Regions from separate parts of the Lactobacillus sp. B4026 genome, predicted to be linked through region 2. Evidence: riboswitches for the same ligand, from Rfam matches in the RefSeq annotation. Region 2 holds a riboswitch; the other holds the start of a gene.
What was found. A riboswitch is a leader RNA that binds a small molecule or an ion and turns the genes downstream of it on or off. The one in region 2 is predicted to bind FMN.
Positions count from the first base shown of each region.

Region 1: another riboswitch for FMN. It lies ahead of J3U69_RS07750 (ECF transporter S component); the one in region 2 lies ahead of ribD (bifunctional diaminohydroxyphosphoribosylaminopyrimidine deaminase/5-amino-6-(5-phosphoribosylamino)uracil reductase RibD).

Region 1 is NZ_JAFNPD010000008.1:91,319-101,475, forward strand. Features, by position in the region: gene pfkA (6-phosphofructokinase) at 1-282, shown strand, start outside; gene pyk (pyruvate kinase) at 313-2,082, shown strand; gene J3U69_RS07720 (S1 RNA-binding domain-containing protein) at 2,269-3,156, shown strand; gene xerD (site-specific tyrosine recombinase XerD) at 3,149-4,048, shown strand; gene J3U69_RS07730 (reductase) at 4,057-4,407, shown strand; gene J3U69_RS07735 (segregation and condensation protein A) at 4,412-5,149, shown strand; gene scpB (SMC-Scp complex subunit ScpB) at 5,139-5,750, shown strand; gene J3U69_RS07745 (pseudouridine synthase) at 5,747-6,466, shown strand; FMN riboswitch at 6,493-6,607, shown strand; gene J3U69_RS07750 (ECF transporter S component) at 6,700-7,383, shown strand; gene J3U69_RS07755 (BspA family leucine-rich repeat surface protein) at 7,768-8,460, shown strand; gene J3U69_RS07760 (NAD(P)H-binding protein) at 8,761-9,609, shown strand; gene J3U69_RS07765 (Rrf2 family transcriptional regulator) at 9,622-10,074, shown strand.
Region 2 is NZ_JAFNPD010000003.1:184,529-194,685, forward strand. Features, by position in the region: gene J3U69_RS04220 (UDP-N-acetylmuramoyl-L-alanyl-D-glutamate--2,6-diaminopimelate ligase) at 1-1,413, shown strand, start outside; gene J3U69_RS04225 (aspartate/glutamate racemase family protein) at 1,431-2,177, shown strand; partial or broken gene J3U69_RS10430 (IS3 family transposase) at 2,379-2,471, shown strand; gene J3U69_RS04230 (SLAP domain-containing protein) at 2,560-3,612, opposite strand; gene J3U69_RS04235 (hypothetical protein) at 4,268-4,399, shown strand; gene J3U69_RS04240 (hypothetical protein) at 4,595-4,798, shown strand; FMN riboswitch at 4,879-5,015, shown strand; gene ribD (bifunctional diaminohydroxyphosphoribosylaminopyrimidine deaminase/5-amino-6-(5-phosphoribosylamino)uracil reductase RibD) at 5,131-6,186, shown strand; gene J3U69_RS04250 (riboflavin synthase) at 6,187-6,792, shown strand; gene ribA (GTP cyclohydrolase II) at 6,804-8,030, shown strand; gene ribH (6,7-dimethyl-8-ribityllumazine synthase) at 8,032-8,505, shown strand; gene J3U69_RS04265 (ribulose-phosphate 3-epimerase) at 8,577-9,224, opposite strand; gene J3U69_RS04270 (PTS sugar transporter subunit IIA) at 9,397-9,855, shown strand; gene J3U69_RS04275 (PTS galactitol transporter subunit IIC) at 9,870-10,157, shown strand, end outside.

The sequences.
Region 1 (10,157 bases), on a different contig from region 2:
GCCGATGAATTTAGAACTGAACTTCTAAAATACGGCGATTTTGACGCCAGAGCTAATATCTTAGGTCACATGCAACGTGGTGGTTCACCAACTGTTTTGGATAGAATCAATGCGACAAAAATGGGTAATTATGCTGTTAAGTTACTTCTCGATGGTAAAGGCGGTTTAGCTGTCGGCATGGAGAATGGCCAATTAGAAACACATGATATTCTCGATTTGTTTGATGATACCCACCGCAGTGATGAGACGTTATTAGATATAAATGATGAAATGACTAAATAATTTAGTCGATTTTGGGGAGATTTTTACATAATGAAGAAAACTAAAATTGTTAGTACCTTAGGGCCAGCATCGAATGATATTGAAACTATTACTGCTCTAGCAAAATCTGGAGTAAATGTATTTCGTTTCAACTTTTCACACGGTGACCATGCTGAACACCTTTCACGGATGAAGATGGTTCGCCAAGTTGAAAAAGAAACTGGTTTAGTTCTTGGTATTGCTTTAGATACTAAAGGTGCTGAAATTAGAACCACTGATCAAGAAGGTGGCAAGTTCACTCTCAACACTGGTGATAAGATCCGCGTTTCAATGGATGCAACTAAGCCAGGTAACAAGGACATGATTCATGTTACTTACGACGGACTTTATGATGATACTCATGTTGGTGGTCATGTTTTAATTGATGATGGTTTAGTTGATTTATTAATTAAAGAAAAAGATGATGCTAACAGAGAATTAGTCTGTGAAGCACAAAATACCGGTGTAATCGGTTCTAAGAAGGGTGTTAATGCACCTGGCGTTGAAATTCGCCTTCCAGGAATCACTGAAAAAGATACTGATGACATTAAATTCGGTTTAGAGCACGGAATTAACTTTATTTTCGCTTCATTTGCTCGTAAAGCCCAAGATATTCTTGATATCCGTAAGCTTTGTGAAGAAGCTGGTTGTGATTACGTTAAGATTTATCCTAAGATTGAATCACAAGAAGGTATTGACAATGCCGATGAAATCTTACAAGTTTCAGATGGTTTGATGGTTGCTCGTGGAGACATGGGTGTTGAAATTCCATTCATCGATGTACCATTTGTTCAAAAAGATTTAATCAAGAGAGCTAATGCCCTTGGCAAGCCAGTTATTACTGCTACACAAATGCTTGATTCAATGCAAGAAAACCCACGTCCAACTCGTGCTGAAGTTTCTGACGTTGCTAATGCTGTTCTTGATGGAACCGATGCGACAATGCTTTCAGGTGAATCAGCAAATGGTTTGTATCCAGTTAAGGCTGTTAGTGCAATGGCTGAAATTGACGAAAGAACTGAGCAAGAACTTCTTAAGCGCAATACTTTAGCTTTACAAAGATTTGAAGAATACAAGGGTTCAAACGTAACAGAAGCAATCGGTGAATCTGTTGTTCGGACTGCTCAAGAATTAGGTGTCAAGACTATTATTACTGCAACTAATTCTGGTTACACTGCAAGAATGATTTCTAAGTACCGTCCAAATGCCAACATCTTGGCTTTGACCTTTGACGAAAAGATCCAACACTCACTCGGCATTTGCTGGGGCGTTCAACCAATGCTCACTGAAAAGCCTGAATCAACTGACGACATGTTTGAAGTAGCTGCTAAAGTTGCTAAGGAACAAGGTTATGTTAAAGATGGTGATTTAGTAATTATCGTTGCCGGTGTTCCTGTTGGTGATTCTGGTACAACTAACTTGATGAAATTACAAATCATTGGTAGCAAGTTAGCTCAAGGCTTAGGCGTTGGTAATGGTTCAGTTGTTGGCAAGACTGTTGTTGTTAACAGTGCTGAAGAAGCTATTAGCAAGACTAAGGAAGGCGACATCTTAGTTGCTAAGACTACAGACCCTGACTACATGCCTGCTATTAAGAAGGCTTCTGGCTTGGTTGTAGAAGCTTCTGGTTTAACTTCACATGCTGCTGTTGTTGGACTTTCACTTGGTATTCCAGTTGTTGTTGGTGTAACCGATGCAACTGAGAAGATTGCTGGTGACACAACTATTACAGTTGATGCACGTCGTGGTGCAATTTACCAAGGCGAAGTTTCAAACCTTTAATTTTGTGAACCAATATTAATGAAAAAGTTAGCAGGGATGCTAGCTTTTTTGTTTTTTCAAGAATCTAATACTCATTTTACAGGAGGCTACTGCTCGCTAATTAAATAAGATTAGCGATTGTCAAATTCTTTCGGTAAAATGGTATACTTGGTAAAGATGAAATATGTAAAATTAGGGGAGAAGTTTATGCTCGGCACGATTGCAAAAGGAAAAATTATTGACCAAAATGATGAAGCTTATTATGTTCAGATTGAGGGACTGACTTACGAATTAAAGCGCAAGGAAATTACTCAGGAACAGCAGCCTAAGCTTGGCGATGAAATAAAGGGCTTTTTATATGACGACAAGCAGCATAACCGGGAGATGACACAATTTCTACCTTTTGCGCAACAAGACCAGTACGGTTGGGGTAAAGTAACCGATGTAAAATTCGATTTGGGCGTTTTTGTTGATATTGGCTTACCGGATAAGGATGTCGTTTTATCAGTTGATGATTTGCCCTTTGCCAAAGAGAGATGGCCCCGTAAAGATGATCAATTGTTAGTTCACCTTGAAACAGATGATAAAGAGCGAATTTGGGCCAAGTTGGCTGATGAAAATATTTTTGAGCAATTGGCAGCCCACTTTCCTAACGATATGAAAAATAAGGATGTTTTTGGAACAGTCTATTCTAGTCGAGAAATTGGTGCTTTTGTGATTACTACTGATTATTATTTAGCTTTTGTTCATGCCTCCCAAATGAGTCGTCCGCTACGTTTAGGTGAGCAGTTTAAAGGTCGTGTAATCGGGATTAGTCAATATGGCAGGTTGAATTTGAGTAGCTTGCCACGTGCTTTTGAAGAAATAGATGATGATGCCCAAATGATTTTAATGAGTTTGCGGCGAAAGAATACTAAAACATTACCGTTTTACGACAAATCTGATGCGCAAGAAATTAAGAATTATTTTGGCATTTCAAAAGCGGCCTTTAAACGGGCTCTGGGCCATTTGCTTAAAGCACGTTATATTTCGGAAGATAAAACTGCCGGTACAATTAGTTTGATTAATGATCCAGAAGACGAGCAAGATGCATAAACTGCGAGAAGATGTTGAAGATTATTTAAGATACAGCCAAATTGAGCGCGGACTCAGTGACAATACCATCACTGCATATCGGCAAGACTTAATGGATTTCTTGACTTTTTTAAAAAACGAGGGTCTTACGTCTTGGCCAACAAAAGCAGTTGATATCGATGCCTTTTTAGCTGGTCAAAAAGACTTAAATAAGGCAACTAGTTCAATTAGCCGCATGATTTCGAGTCTGCGGAAATTTTATCAGTGGCTTGTTCGTCAGAATATCCAAAAACTTAATCCGATGCTTGAAGTTGACTCACCAAAAAAAGAGCATAGATTGCCGGTAGCGTTAAGTGTCGCTGAAGTTAATAATTTATTGCAGCAGCCTGATGTAAAGAAAAAACTTGGTTTACGTGATCGAGCTTTGCTCGAAACCCTATATGCAACGGGAATTCGTGTGAGTGAGTTAATTAACCTTAAATTTAATGATTTGCATGAAGAATTAAAATTATTGAAAGTATTCGGTAAAGGTTCGAAGGAGCGCTTGATTCCGATTAGTGACGTGGCAATTTCTTGGATTAACAGCTATCAGGAAAAAGTCCGTGATCCTTTATTACTAAAAGTAGGTAAGAATACTGACTTTATTTTTCTCAATAATCGTGGCGGTGCTTTAACTAGACAGGCAGTTTGGCAAATTATTAAACGTTATTGCCAGATGGCGGGGATAACCAAAAATGTTACACCGCATACTTTGCGTCATACTTTTGCGACCCATTTACTAGAAAATGGTGCAGATTTACGCGTAGTGCAGGAAATTTTGGGCCATTCTGACATTAGTACGACGCAGATTTATACCAATCTATCCCAAAAGCATATTTTAGAAGTTTATGCAAAAACACATCCGCGATTTTAGGTGAACATATGTTAATTGAATGCAAAAATGATAAAGAAAAAGTAGCGATGGGCTTGTTGTCCTACCTCCCAGACTTTAAAAATTTAGCTAATCTAAAAGATGAAATCCGGCTTAATAAAAATAGTAAGGAATTTCGGTTATTTTTGTATCGCGACCATAATCCCAACTTTGTTGGCGTAATTGGTACTCAGTGGGATGAACAATTTATTGTCATACGCTATATTTCCCTTGCTCCAGATTACCGTAAGAAAAAATATGAAGAGCAGGCAATTTGTGAATTAGCGGCTGGCAATCCCCAGAAAAAAATAACCACTGTCCCAGAATACGTTTATTTGATGAAATATTTAAAACAGAAATAGAACTATGACCAGTAACTTAACTTTAGAATTGCCCAATTTTGAGGGGCCGCTTGATTTACTTCTTCACTTAATCAAATCACAAAAAATTGATATCTATGATATTCCAATTGCTCAGATCACCAGCCAATATTTGTCTTATTTGCATGAGATGCAGAAACTAAACTTGCAAATTGCTGGCGAGTATTTTGTCATGTCGTCAATGCTATTGAGGATCAAGTCCCAATCACTTTTGCCTCAAAATGATTTTACCGAAAATGATGAACCCGAAGAAGATCCTAGAGATGAGTTGGTACAACAGCTAGTTCAGTATTCCGTTTTTAAAAAAGTATCGGCTTATTTTAAGCAGCGAAATAATGAAGTACCTATTACAGCAGCTAAAGAAGAAAGTGTACCAGCTACCAAAAAGGTGCAACCGTTACCTTTGGGCCAAATTACCTCTTCAGAATTAGCTAATACTTTCATCGTTGTACTTCAAAGATTAAAACTCCGCCAGCCCGATATTGTTTCCGTTAATGTGAAAGAAACGCCAATTAATGATATGATTGACTTCTTACGCACCAAATTGGCTAAGCAGAAAAAAATTAGCTTTTTCTCTTGTAGCGACAAGATGACTAGCTTATCAGATGTAATTGGCTTGTTTTTAGCATTATTAGAATTATGTAAAAAACAAGAGATTAAGGTCAAGCAGTCGCGAATTTTTGGTGATCTGGAATTAGAAAGAATTGATAAAGATGGTAAGTAAAATTGCACAATTGGAGGCATTGCTATATGTAGCAGGCGATAATGGCATTCCAAGTGAAAATTTGTGTGAGTTAATGCAAGTTGAGCATTCCGCATTGCGCGAATTAGCCAAAAATCTGGCAGCTAAGCTTAAGCAAAATCAAGATTCTGGTTTGCAGGTAATACATATCAACCATAACTATAAATTGACTACTAGACCAGAAGTTAGTGAAGTAGTGGCTAATTTTTTTCAAAAAGATTTGTCAAAGTCGTTAAGTCAATCGGCACTAGAAATTTTATCAATTATTGCTTATCGTCAGCCCATTACGCGCATTGAAATAGATGAAATTCGTGGGGTAAATTCGTCTGGGGCGCTCCAAACTTTAATTTGGCGTGGACTTATTAAAGCAGATGGTAAAAAGGATGCACCAGGACACCCCAATTTGTATGTCACCAGTGATTATTTCTTACAGTATTTTGGCTATCAAAGTCTAGCTGACTTACCTCTGATAGAAGACTTTGAAGATGAAAGTATTAACTCTGAGGGTGAAATCGACTTATTCTCAGCTAATGGAAAAGCAGATAAAAATATTGCTGAAGCACAAAAAGGAGATAAAGAATGAGTTTACAACGTTTACAAAAGGTAATCGCAGAGGCGGGAATTGCCTCTCGTCGTAAGGCTGAAAAAATGATTGAAGAAGGCAGAGTAACCGTTGACGGCGAGATTATTACCAAACTTGGAACCAAGGTAGATACTTTTAGCAATATCACGGTTGATGGGGAACCAATTGAGCGTGAAAGTCTGCATACATATCTTTTTTATAAACCACGCGGCGTCGTTTCAACAGCAAATGATGACAAAGGAAGAAAGACCGTAGTAGATTATTTTTCCGATTTGCCTTATCGGCTGTACCCAATTGGCCGGCTTGATTATGATACTTCAGGCTTGTTATTAATGACTAATGATGGTGAACTGGCTAATTTAATGATGCATCCTCGCAATAAGGTTGCTAAGGTCTATGTAGCAAAGATTGAGGGTCAACTGACACCAGAGGAAATTCATCGTTTATCTCATGGAGTCAGAATTGATCGTCATCGAAGTGCACCAGCTAAAGTAAAAATTATCCGGAGCGATAAAAAGAAGAATAGCCAAATTGTGCAGTTAACGATTCATGAAGGACATTATCATCAAGTCAAAAGAATGTTTAAAGCCGTAGGCCATCAGGTAAAGAAATTATCCCGTGAACGATACTCCTTTTTGACTTTGGGTAATCTTGTTTCTGGCAAATACAGGGAACTTACCCACAGTGAAGTTGACAGATTAAAACAGGTAGACTAGTATTTACTTGTAGTTAAATATCAGTTTGTTGTCTTCATGGCAGGGTGAAAATCCCGACCGGTGGTGAAAGTCCACGACCCACTTTTGTGGTGGAACCAATTATGGTACCGATAGTTAAAGTCTAGATGAAAGAAGACAGGCTAAACTAAAAGTTAAGACTTATTTTTGAATACTTACTTTTATTAGGTCTGTTGCTAGGAGCAACAGACCTATTCTTTTTGGAGGTAAGTATTGTGAAAAGAAGAAATATCACAAATCTAACTAATATAATTGCTTATGTACTAATTGGAACCATTTCATTTATCTTAATGGAATTGGCTTTTCCTCTCCCAGTAGCTAGCTTTTTAAAATTCGACTTTTCTGATGTTATTGTTACGATTGGGACCTTTTTATTCGGTCCAGTACCTGGTCTTATTATTGCCGCTGTTCGAATGTTAATTGACTTGATTTATAAAGGATTTGCATTGCCAAGTGTCATTGGCCAATTAGCTGCTTTAGCCGCCTCTATGTCATTTGCACTGCCATTTTATTACATTGCTAAGGATGTTTCGGCTGACGAAAAAAATGCCAAAAAACTTTATGTTAAACCAATTATCGGAATTATTTTGGGCATAATAGCGATGACAATTGTTTTATCCTTGTTAAATGCCTTAATCTTGACGCCAATATATGCAGTGACTACGGTTACGAATTTACCAGCAATTCACGGCTATACTGGACTGCTTAACTTTACGGAGAAAGTTTATCTTGGTCAACTTCTCCATATTCCGTCAATGTCTACGTATATTTTTGGCATAATCGTTCCATTTAACTTATTAAAAGGAGCAATTAATGGGGTAGTGGTTTATTTCCTATTTGAAGTTGTTTTGCGCAGCTTAAAGCCATTCGTAAGAAAGCATTTTAATTTAAAGAATTAACCTAATCTTGGGATATTATTTTTTAAAATATGATTAGGAAAACAGTTCTCGTTCAAGAACTGTTTTTTATTTGCCACTTTTTGCCCTATCATTTTAAAGTTGAAAAAACTAGTAAAAATTGATTTTATTTTTGGTAAAAGTGGTGCTAATTCCGGCATTGCTTAAGTATTATTGACTTGATTAATGCGTATCAAAACATATTAAGTGGTATAATATTTATGCATTTATGATTAACTTTATCCATTAAAAATACTGGATTTTTAATGTTTAAGTCAGCCATAAGTGTTTATGGAAATAAAAATGGGTACTAGTAAGCACTTGAAGTCGTTTGATTAGGTTAATTGAACGATAAAGTAATTACTTATTTACTAAGAAGGAGAAAAAATGGCAAATAGACGTAAGAAAATTAATTTGAGCAAAAAGCTGTTAGTTAGTTCCGCAATTGCCGGAATTATTGGCGGGACCGCGGTCACGCTTTTTCCCACGCAAGCGGGCTATATCCAGACTGTGCAGGCTAAAAAGAAGAAACCGCACTATAGTTCAATAATTAATATTAGTAGATTTTCTGAAAACAATGACTGCCTTCTAAAATATGATGTGACAACTAAGACTTTACATATTAAAGAAGGGGCTAACAGCAATACGTTAGGGAGGACCCCAATTTATCGGGCAGTTTACGATGCGAAAAAGCATATCTCTAAAAGAAATATGTTTAAGCCTACTGATATTGAACACATCAGTATTGATAGTCAGATTAAATTACCAGGAAATTCTAGCCTTTTGTTTGGTAGATTATACAAGCTGCAAGATATTAGCGGTCTTGATAAAGTAGATACCGGTGATGTTGATAGTTTTGAGAAATTATTTTATAAAGATAAAAGTTTACAAAGCCTAGATTTGAGTTCATGGGACATAAGTTCTATAGGCTATGCTGGAGCTAGCGAAATGTTTTCCGGCGCAAAGTCATTAACTCAGATTAATCTAACCAATTGGGATGATATCCCAGATACTGACATGCTTTCGGGTCTTGATACCACCAAAGTCAAGATTATCGGCTTTGATGTAGATGAAGATTAATCGTAAAAAGTGATACATTCTTTTGGTAAAATATCGCAAATCATATTTTTAGGCATTAAGCTACAAGGTAACTTGATGCTTTTTTCATGACTAAAATTTTGCGGCCTTATAGCCAGTTAAATTCGTAAAATTGCAGTGACTATGAATTTGGCATTCAGTTAATCGCCCCAATATTAATCACTTCTTCCTTAAGAATTACAAGTCCAAGCATTTCTTGTTGTTTTATTATTTACATGTAGTACAATTAAACCTGTCAAAAATAAAACAACAAATTATGAATTCTGAAAGGTAAGAATAAAAATGAAATACGCTGTTACAGCTGCAACCGGAAATTTTGGCCAACTGGCTGTGAAATATTTAAGTCAATTAACTAGTTCAAAAGATATTGTCGTCATTGCCAGAAATCGGGAGAAAGCCGAGAAGCTTTTTCCTAACTTTGAAATAAGAATTGGTGACTATGATAAGCAAACATCAATTACCGAAGCATTGCAGGGAATTGATCAGGTCTTATTTATTTCCTCTCAACCTGGCGGAAAAGTTGACCGCAAAGTGCAGCACCAAAATGTAGTTAACGCGATTCAGGCAAATCATGTTAGCTTTGTGGCCTATACTAGTTTTGCTCATGCTCAAAGTTCACCTACACCGCTAGCTCAAGATCACAAGCTAACTGAAGACATGATTATTAAAACCAATATTGCGCACTCGTTTTTGCGTAACAACTGGTATTTAGAAAATGAAGCAGGATTTTTTGCAAGTGCTAAAGAAGCACAAAAAGCTGTTTACTGGGCAGACAATTGTGCCGGCTGGGCTTTAGAAAGTGAATATGCACAGGCAGCTGCTAATGTTTTAACTTCTTCAGAGCCACGTGAAGTTTACGAATTTACGGGCAAGCCAATTACTTACCAAGAGCTAGGACAAGCTACAAGCGAAGCATTGGGCAAAAAGTGTTCAATTTTGCAGGTCTCTCGTGAAGATTATATTGCTGACCTGGAAAATAAGGTGTTGGATCACTCAACGGCAACTCTTTATGCCTCTTTCCAAGAGCCAATTGCTAGCGGTTCCTTAAACGAAACTAGTTCAGATTTACCACTAGTGTTAGGACACCCATTGACCGATTTAAGTACAGCAATCAAGAAAATTGTTTTATAAAAGGAGAACAAAATTAAATACTCTTATAAATTAAGTGATGCTATTCATGTTTTAGCTTATTTATTACTTTGCCCAGATTCTGACCATTCAAGCAAAGCAATTGCAGCAAGCGTAGAAGCTAATCCTAGTGTAATCAGAAGCTTAATGAGTGACTTACGCAAAGCTAATTTACTTTCTAGTCATCAAGGTTCAGTTAAACCAACTTTAGTTAAGCCGCCTTCCGAAATCAGTCTATTCGATATCTATCAAGCTCTTAATGTTAATCACCATCTTTTCCATGTCGATCCTGATACCAATCAAAATTGTATTGTGGGCAGAAATATTCAACCAGTTCTTCAAAATGTTTATGGTGAAATTGAAAAAGATGCAGAAAAGAAAATGATGGAAATAACTTTGGAAGATATCGTTAAGCAAATTAACCAACAAATTGCGGACCATGCTTCTTCAAACGAAAATACTAACTAAAAACAGTTTCTAAATTCAACTTGATTCAATATTATTTTTATCCATTTTACCTATTAAATATGCTAAAATTAAGCAAGTTAGGT
Region 2 (10,157 bases):
GGTTTTCGACCAACTTATTTATCAATGGCAAAAGATAACGGTGCTAATTGTTATGTTGCTGAACAGCCTTATCCGGAAGGAAAAGGAATGCACGCCTTGATTGTACGTGATGTTGCCAAAGCAATGGCCTTGTTATCGGCAGCATTCTTCCGGTTTCCACAGGATGATTTATACGTAATTGCCATTACTGGAACTAAGGGTAAGACAACGACGGCATACTTTTTAAAGGGGATGCTTGACCAAGTTAATGGCGGCAGAACGGCATTAATTTCTTCCGTTAATAATGTTGTGGGGCAAAAACCAGAAGATACGTTCAAGTCTAGCCTGACCACACCAGAATCACTTGATTTGTTCCGTGATATGCGTAATGCAGTCGATAATGGCATGACTCATTTAGTAATGGAAGTTTCAAGTCAAGCTTATAAACGTAACCGGGTATTTGGCCTAACTTATGATCTCGGGTTCTTCTTGAATATTTCTCCAGATCATATTGGTCCAAACGAGCATCCTAATTTTGCGGATTACTTACACTGCAAGCTGCAGTTATTGGTTAATGCACGTAAGTGTATAATCAATGCACAAACTGCGCACTTTAACGAAGTTTATGCGGCTGCTACCACTACGACTGATCCTGATAGCATTTATTTATTTGCTGATGAGAAGTTTGAAAATCCTACTTTACCGCAAATAATTGATTTCCGGTATTCTTCTGAAGAACTTGATATGGCACGGACTAAGTTCAAAGTTTCATGTATCAGTGACCAAGCTAAAAAGCTAAAAATTGCGGGTGATTACGAGCTAAAGATGTTGGGTGATTTTAATGAGTCCAACGGAACAGCTGCTGTGATTGGTGCAGGCTTAGCTGGAATGGAACATGATGCTGCTGCTAGGGGCATTCGCGATGTTAGTGTTCCCGGAAGAATGCAGACAGAAGTAACTAAGGACCATGGTGTAGTAATTGTTGATTATGCGCACAATGAAGCCTCAATGATGGCACTGATGGGCTTCATGCAACGTGAATTTGATAATCCAAAAATCATTGTGGTTGTCGGTGCACCTGGAGATAAAGGCGTTTCTCGCCGTCCTGGCTTTAGTAAGAGCTTGAATGCGTACGCCGACAAGGCCTTCTTGACTACTGATGATCCCGGCTTTGAGGATCCACTAGAAATTTGCCAGGAAATCGATGCTGGTATCGATCATTCAAAAGTGGACGTAACAATTGAACTTGACCGGCAAAAGGCCATTCACGATGCAATCAGCATGGCGAAAAAAGGTGATGTTGTTTTAGTCTGTGGCAAGGGCGAAGATGGCTTCCAGAAAGTACGTGGTATTAATACCCCTTATCCTTCAGATATTACTGTTGCTCAGCAAATAATTAACGAGTTAGAAGGACAAGACGAGCACTTTAATTAGTGAGAAAAGCAGAACATATGAAAAACTTTTTTACCATTCTTGGCGGAATGGGAACGATTGCGACGGAGAGCCTAGCTCGCCAATTAAATCACCGAATTAAGATTACTAAGGATCAGGACTACTTAAATTACATTTTGGTCAATGATGCTCAAATTCCTGATAGAACAGCATATATAAAAGATCATTCGCAACCTAATTTCTTTCTTAATTTGCGTGAAGATGTTTTACAGCAAGCGCAACTTAAGCCAGATTTCTTTATTATGCCGTGTAACACGGCACACTATTTTTATGATGACTTGGCAGCGCTGACCGATGTTCCTTTCTTGCATATGATGCGGATTGCTGTTCACCGGTTTGTGCAAGATTACCCGGACGAAACAAAAATTGGTTTAATTGCGACTGAAGGATCAATTTATGATCATCTTTATGTTGATGAATTAGCCAAGGTAGGGCGAAAAGCTGAATTAGGCGGCCCAGAAATTCAGCCGTTAGTAACTGAATTAATCTACGACAACATCAAGCAAAAGGGTGTTGTTGATGCTGAGTTGTATCACCGCATATTGCGCAAAATGCATGATGAGTATGGCTGCGAGGTTATTTTGCTGGGTTGTACCGAGTTATCTTTGGCACAAGAAAAAGCGCCAGACCACCCGTATAATATAATTGATCCCCAATCAATTATTGCGGATGTGGCAATTGAATTGGAATTAAAAATTCGTGCAGGAATGGCTCCTACAGAAGCTGTAAAAAAATATTTATACTAAATTGCTTTTTCATTATTGCTTGCTAGATTAACAATAATAATTAAATAAAGAAGACTAAAATGATATAAACCCCGAAGTTAGAACAACTTCGAGGTTTTTATTATGGCTAAATTATCTAAGCAAGATAAAATTGAAATTTTCAATCTTTGGCGTATTCAAACGGGCAATACTCTACGGCTTTAAAACTAATTTAAGAATGTAAACGAACTTGAAGAAGCAATCCCAAAATATATTAGTCACTATAACAAGCAAAAAATCAAAGCAAAACTAAAAGGACTAAGTCCGACTAAATAGCGGAAGTTAGTCCTTAGTTGAAATTTATTATACTGGCCTAAATTTGTGGTTCACACATGTTTTAGCATAGACTCTTTTTAATTTACATTTAGTTAAAATGACTGGATGTACTTACTATGAAAGTAACACCATTAGAAACATAACCATTATAGTTGGTTGTTGCCAAACCGATACCAATGGTTTTAAGTGAAGCCTGTTTTAGAATATCTCTGTGAGCAAAATTTGACGAAGCATCCTTATAAACAAGTTGTTGAAATGCTTCTTGTGCCATTTTCTGAGGGTTATTATTTATAACTAGAGTTTCTAGCTCACCATAATTTGTACCTTTTGCACCAGCGTGTTTGTCAGATACCTTATATTTGTCATAATGCTGAGCATCTTGAACAGCTCTTGAGACATCATAATCATATCGACTGGTGACATAAGTTACTTTTGTGGCAATTCCTTGATTTGCCCGCCAGTCATTGACAAGTTTTTCAAAGCACCTTGCAGTTTCTTCGATAGTGTTTCGGTCTAGAGCTGTCCCGCTCGGAAGATTACTTTTCATCTGTTTTTCAGAGCTAATACTGGTATTATCAACTTCAATACTAGTATTATCATTTGGATCGTCCCAGTTGGCTGAAGTTGGGACTTCTTTATCTTCTTTTACCTTTGATTTTTGTGTATCGCTTGATTTTACCCAGTTTTGGTACTTAATGCGATACCACGTATTCCCATTATTGTCATTATAAGTTTGATAGACATTTTGTTTTCCCATCAGTGTATAAAGTGAAGGCTTACCATTAGGCTTTGTATAAAATTCAGCGTCATCTTTCAAATATACAGTAAATAAAACTGGATCCTTATCTTCTTTAGGAGGAATCACAGTATTAACTTTCTTAATATAGCGACCCTTTCCAATTTTGTAAAATGTTTTTCCTTTAATTGATCTTTTGCCGAAAGTCTTAAGGTATGTTCCTCTTTTTAGCGAAGCTTTTCCCTTTCTCTTTCCGGTGGAAGAGTACACATAAAAATTATGTCTTAATTGCACTCTGGGAGAAGAGGCAGCCGAAACAGAGCTCGGATTTTGTTGTAATGTTACAAGACCTAAACCAATTAAAAGACCTGATGAAATCTTAGTAATAGATTTCTTATTTATCATAAAGTTCTCCTTGTTCAAATTAGAATAAATAGTTTATATTCTCTATTTTAGACAATAAAAATTTAGAAGTCAGAAAAAAGTTGAATTTTTGAAAAAATGGAACAGAAGAATATCATTTCCAGGGTCTTGGTCTGTTTATACTATAGCAGCTGAATGCATCAATTATTGAGCCGCAAAATGGAAAAATAGTAACTTCAATCACTGATAGTTATGGTAAAGAATGTGGCAAAGTTACAGTTATTCGAAAGGGTGAAAGTTTATTAATACGTTCTAGTGGAATTCAGTCTTTTGATGTTAAGCTTTACTGCGCTGGCAAAGAAATTGCGACCTACAAGAATCTAACGGGAGAAAGTAGGTTAACAATTGAATAGTAATTTTAAGACCAAGATCTTTAACGCAAAAGATTTAATGCCGTTTAATTAAGGTTTCCAACTTTTCATCTAATACCTTACTAATTTAATGCGATGAAAATAATAACTTAAGTATGACAACTGATGGGGTGGCTATGAAGGTACCACGAAAGTTTTTATTTAAAAATCTTAAAAGCAAAACTTACTTAATAATATGGTATATACTTGATGTATATTGAGAATAAAAAAGTATAATTTAAGAAGAATCAATATTTACTTAAATGGTTTTTGTAGGAAGTGGTTAGATGAGAAAAAATAAAAACTTGAATAACGGTGAAGACACAATTGATGTATTAGAAACCGTAGGCTTGATCCTGACGGTTGGACAAGTGATTGTCACGGTACTTAATTTTCTTCGTCGATTCAAAAAACAATAAATATTAACCGTTAGAACTAAAGACTAAATTAGACTATTAATTGTTGCTTGACAGTTAATAGTCTTTTTTTAGCGAAACCAAAGTGTCAAATAATCATAAAAGTTTAATTTTGCCTTAAAAAATCGTTGACATTTATTCATTATGATAGTACTGTATTAGATAAGTAGTACAGCTAAACTTTTAGGAGGGAATACCATGCTTTACCTGTTATACGTTTTAATCGGATTGTTAATAATTGTTTTGACTGATTTACTTGTGACGGCTTGTATGACACTAAATGACATTTACCGTTATCGTCATGAAGATAGGTTAGAATTTATCACCGCTTTTAAAAAATATTTTAGTAAAAACAATAATCTCCCTCTTAAAGCTTCAGATTGGAAACTTAAGCGGGAATAATTGCAGCTAGCTTTTCAATTCTTTTTGCTGGGTCTATTGACGCAATCAAATTAGTATATTATTCTGTAACTAATTGAATACGGTTTCTTCGGGGCAGGGCGAAATTCCCTACCGACGGTGACAACCAGTAAGGTTGAAGTCCGTGACCCGCGTACGCGCGGTGGAACTAGTGCAAGTCTAGTACCGACAGTTAAAGTCTGGATGGGAGAAGAACAAATTAAGCTAATTTAATCTTAGCGTTGTTTTTAAACTTCGCTGAAATCTTATTTAATTAGAAAATATTAGTGCCTCGTTGATTCTGAAAATCAACGAGGTTTTTTTGTGCTTAGGAAGTGAATTTTTTGCAGGATACAGACTATATGGAAATAGCAAGCAAAGAGGCCGTTAAGGCACTGGGAATGACATGGACCAATCCTTTAGTTGGTGCGGTTATTGTTAAAAACGGCCAGGTCTTAGCTTCCGGCTATCATCATCAATTTGGACAAGAGCATGCGGAAGTTAATGCACTTAATCAGCTAGACGATATCAAACAAGCTCAAGGTGCAACACTTTACGTGACGCTGGAGCCGTGCAGTCATTACGGTAAGCAGCCGCCTTGCTGCCAAAAAGTAGCTGAGGCCGGAATTAAAGAAGTGATTATCGGGCAAATTGATCCCCACGGAATTGTGGCTGGTAAAGGAATTAAGTATTTAAATGAGCACGGCGTTAAAACCAAGGTGCTAGGGGGAACAGAGAAACTAAACAAGGCATATAACTTCTTTTATCAGCATCACCGACCACTCGTAACCTTGAAATATGCAATGTCACTTGATGGGAAACTTAATGGTGCAGGAAAAGCGCGCACGCTTCTGACTGGCCCTAAAGCCCAGTACGATGTGCAAAAGCTGCGCTTGCACCAGCAGGCGATTTTAATTGGAGCGAACACATTGCGAATTGATAATCCGCAATTAACGGTACGAATAAAGGCTTTACCACAGCCGCCCATTCGAATCATTTTAACGCATGATGCAAATCAACTTGATTTAACGCAGAATCTGTTTAAATTACCTGGCCCAATTTGGCTACTTAGTCAGACCGAGTTAAAGGGCAAGGCCCAGGCCAATGTGCATTGCTTTGTCTCTCACAAATGGACGCCCCAAAAAATTGGTGAGCTTTTAGCTGAACGTGAAATTCAGTCGCTATTAGTTGAGGGTGGCAGCAATCTGTTAGCTGAGTTTTTGGCAGCCGGATTAGCTGATCAAATAGTTGCTTATATTGCTCCAATAGTATTGGGCGGAACCGCTCTGCCTGTAGCCGTGGGTGCAGCACTCACACAAAAATTGGAGTACCAATTAATAGCTGTCCAAGAGCTAGGACAAGATATTCGGATTACGGCAAGGAGAAAATAAATGTTTACAGGAATAATTCAGGCAACTGGTAAAATCACTCGGTTAGAAATTACCGAAAAGCACGCTAAGCTAGGCATTTCGGCCGCTGAAATTGCGAAGCAAAACTTGCCACTTGGCGCTAGTGTTGCGGTTAATGGAATTTGTTTAACCGTGACTTCTTGGCAAAATAATGAGTTTACGGTTGATGTAATGCCGGAAACGATGAAACGGACTAACTTAGGTAAGCTGACTAACGGCAGCTTAGTTAACTTGGAGCCATCGCTCTCCTTGAACGGCAAGCTTGATGGTCACCTTGTAGCTGGTCATGTTGATACTACGGCAGAAATTATTAGTAGAAGTGAAAATGAAAATGCAATTGAATTACGTTTTAAGGTACCGCATAAATATGATCCTTATTTAGTTGAAAAAGGCTCGGTGGCAATTGATGGTATCAGCTTAACGGTGACGATGGCACAAAATGACGAATTTGGCGTAAGTCTGATTCCTTATACCATTGCTAATACCACCTTGGCGCATTATCACGTTCATGATCAGGTTAATCTTGAAATGGATATGATTGGACGTTATGCGGTAAAGCAAATTCAGGCATGGAAAAAAGAATTTTAATGGAGCAAAAAATGGACGAACAATTAGAACAAAAAATGAAGAAAATTTTACGGCACATGCTAAAGGGTGGATTAGTGATCGTTGCCGATTCCCCTCAGCGTGAATCTGAGGGCGATATGATTGGCTTAGCCGAAAAAGTAACTCCCGAAGCAGTCAATATGATGATTAGCAAAGCTCGGGGACTTTTATGCGTGCCGATGAGCAAAGCATTTGCGGATAGACTTCAACTTGAACCGATTGAAACGGGGTCAAATGATACTTTTGGCACAGCATTTACCTTAAGCGTTGACTCGACAGAAACTACTACTGGAATTTCTGCTTTTGACCGGGCAAAAACAATCAAGAAGTTGGCTAATCCTGATAGTCAATGGGATGATTTCTACCATCCTGGTCATGTATTTCCGCTTGTAGCTAAAGAAGGTGGAGTTCTAGAACGAACTGGTCATACAGAGGCAGCTTTAGACTTAGCTCGCTTAGCTGGTGTGGCCCCAGTTGGGTTTATCTGTGAATGTATTAAAAAAGATGGTCATATGGCGCGGCGAAAGGATTTAAAGGCCTTAGCAGAAGGCTTGGGAATACCATATTTAACCATTGAAGAATTGATTGAGTACCGTAAACACCATGAAGCAAAAGACTTGGATATCGAATCTTTTACTAAAGTTGACTTCCCGACGAAATATGGTCACTTTCAGCTTGAGGGTTTTAAAGACAGCGAACACCCAGACAAGGAGCCAACTTTACTTATTAGCAAGGGTGATATTAAGCAAGGAAGCCCATTGTTGCTGCGGCTTCACAGTGAATGCTTGACTGGTGACGTATTTGGCTCAAAAAGGTGTGATTGTGGCGCTCAATTAGCTGAGGCCTTAACTAAAATAGAGCAAAACGGTTCAGGTGCGGTATTGTACTTGCGGCAAGAAGGCCGGGGGATTGGACTTACGAACAAATTGCGCGCTTATCAATTGCAGGACCAAGGAATGGATACGGTCCAGGCAAATCAGCATTTGGGCTTGCCCGTAGATGCTCGCCGATACGACATTGCTGCCGAAATTTTACGCCAAAAAGGAGTAAATGAAGTTGAATTAATGACAAATAATCCTGATAAGGTCGAGCAATTGGAAAATTATGGGATAAAAGTTACTAAGCGCATTCCCGTCGAAGTTGGAATGACCGCAGAAAACAGGGATTACTTGAAAACTAAGAAACATGCGATGAACCATTTATTAAGTGAGGTTGATTAAAATGAAGGAAATTACGGGAAATATTGCGGCTGGTCAAAATAAAAAAATTGGTATTGTTGTTGCGCAATTTAATGGCGTTGTGACTGATCGCTTACTTGAAGGGGCTATCGGTCAATTACATAAGTCAGGTGTTAAGGACGACAATATCGTAGTTGTTCATGTTCCAGGTGCCTTTGAAATTGCCCGGACAGTTAACTGTTTAGCAAAAAGTGGCAAAGTTGACGGCATCATTGCTTTAGGTGCAGTTATTCGTGGAGCGACCGCTCACTTTACCTATGTTTGTGAAGGAACAACTGCGCAGCTTGCCGCAGCCACTGCTAATGGTAAAGTTCCTGTCATGTTTGGTGTTTTGATGACTGATACGGTTGAACAAGCCACCGATCGTGCTGGTGGAAAAGCAGGCAATAAGGGGGCAGAATGTGCAACTGATGTTTTAGAAGTACTGAACTTAGAAGAACAGATTAACCAGATTTAGCCAAAATACATTACTACTTAATTTGCGCCATTAAAATAGGCCATTTCTCCTGAACGAGAAATGACCTATTTTTACTTGCTTTTTAATTTGGCAATCTGTCCTGCCAAATTATCTTTAAAAATAAAAGATCCGACAACTGCAATATCTAAGCCAGCTTTTGTCAGTTTAACAATATTGTGATCATCAATACTGCCATCTGCTTTGATTTGGTAATGATAATTATTTTGCCGTCTTAATTCGTCTAACAGCTTTACTTTTTCGATTGTTGAGTCAATAAAGTTTGCACCGCTTGTTCCCGGATCAACCGACATAACCATTACTTGGTCTACTAATCTAAGGACAGGGATGATTGTTGAAACAGGTGTCCCGGGATTGATAATCACCTCGCATTTTTGACCCAATTTTTTAATTAAAGTTAAAATGCGGTGAATGTGCGGTGTCGATTCAACATGAATACCAATTATTTCCGTTGTTGGGAAAATATATTGCTCAATTAAAGTTTCAGGCTTTTCGACCATCAGATGAATATCTAATGGAATTTGGCAGTTTTGACTAATTTCTTGCACAAGTTTTTGACCAAAATCAATTTCAGGTACAAAATGACCGTCCATTACATCAATATGAAGAAAATCAGCGCGGGCACTAGCAAGGCTCTTCAGGGTTTTGTCTAAATTCAATTTCGGTCCGCTGTGTAGTGAAACAGCTATTTGACACATCATACATCACTCCTTTACTACAACTTTTAAACCAATATGATGTCTAAACCAAAATAAAATTTGCCTAGTTAAGGTGAAATAAGTGGCACCCGTATTTTCCCCTTAACGTGCAAATCTTGTTTTTATTCTTTGTGTGATAGCGCTTAATATTTGAAGATAGAAAGGCGGATGAGGAATGTTCTTTAATCAAAAAATTATTAAGCTGCAAGCTGATGTGCAAAGCAGCACGGAAATAATCACACTGCTTGCCCAGATGCTAAAGCAAAAAACAATCGTTAAGGATAACTATTTAACTCATGTTTTGGCTAGGGAAAAGAATTTCCCAACGGGTTTACAACTTGAAAATGGAATTGGAGTTGCTATTCCCCATACTGATTCTGAATATGTTAATACATCTCAAATAGCGGTAGCGACTCTAAAAAAGCCGGTTGTCTTCAAAAGCATGGTTAATAAGGCAGTTGACGTAGAGGTTAGTTTGGTGTTCATGATCGCGATGAGTAAGCCGCATGAACAAGCCCAGCTTTTAAGTAATCTAATGACTTTTTGCCAGAATAAGCAAGCAATTGCCGAGTTATTGGCCGAAAGAAATCCCCAAAATGTAGAGCAAATTTTAAATAAGTATGATTTGAAATAGAAGGAGTGAAGAAAATGTTTGTACAGGCAATCCACTGGTTCCTAAATTTAGGCTCAACAGTTGGTATCCCAATTATTATTATCATTTTGGGCCTAATTGTAGGCCTAAAGCCAGCCAAGGCGTTAATTTCGGGATTAACTTTGAGTGCCGGCTTTATTGGGATGAATATGGTGGTTAATATGATGGCCACCGATTTACAACCAGCAATCAAGTTGATGGTGACGCGTTACCATTTATCTCTAAGTATCATGGATGTTGGCTGTGGTGTTGGTGGTCCTCTTGCTTTTTCAAGTTCACTTGGG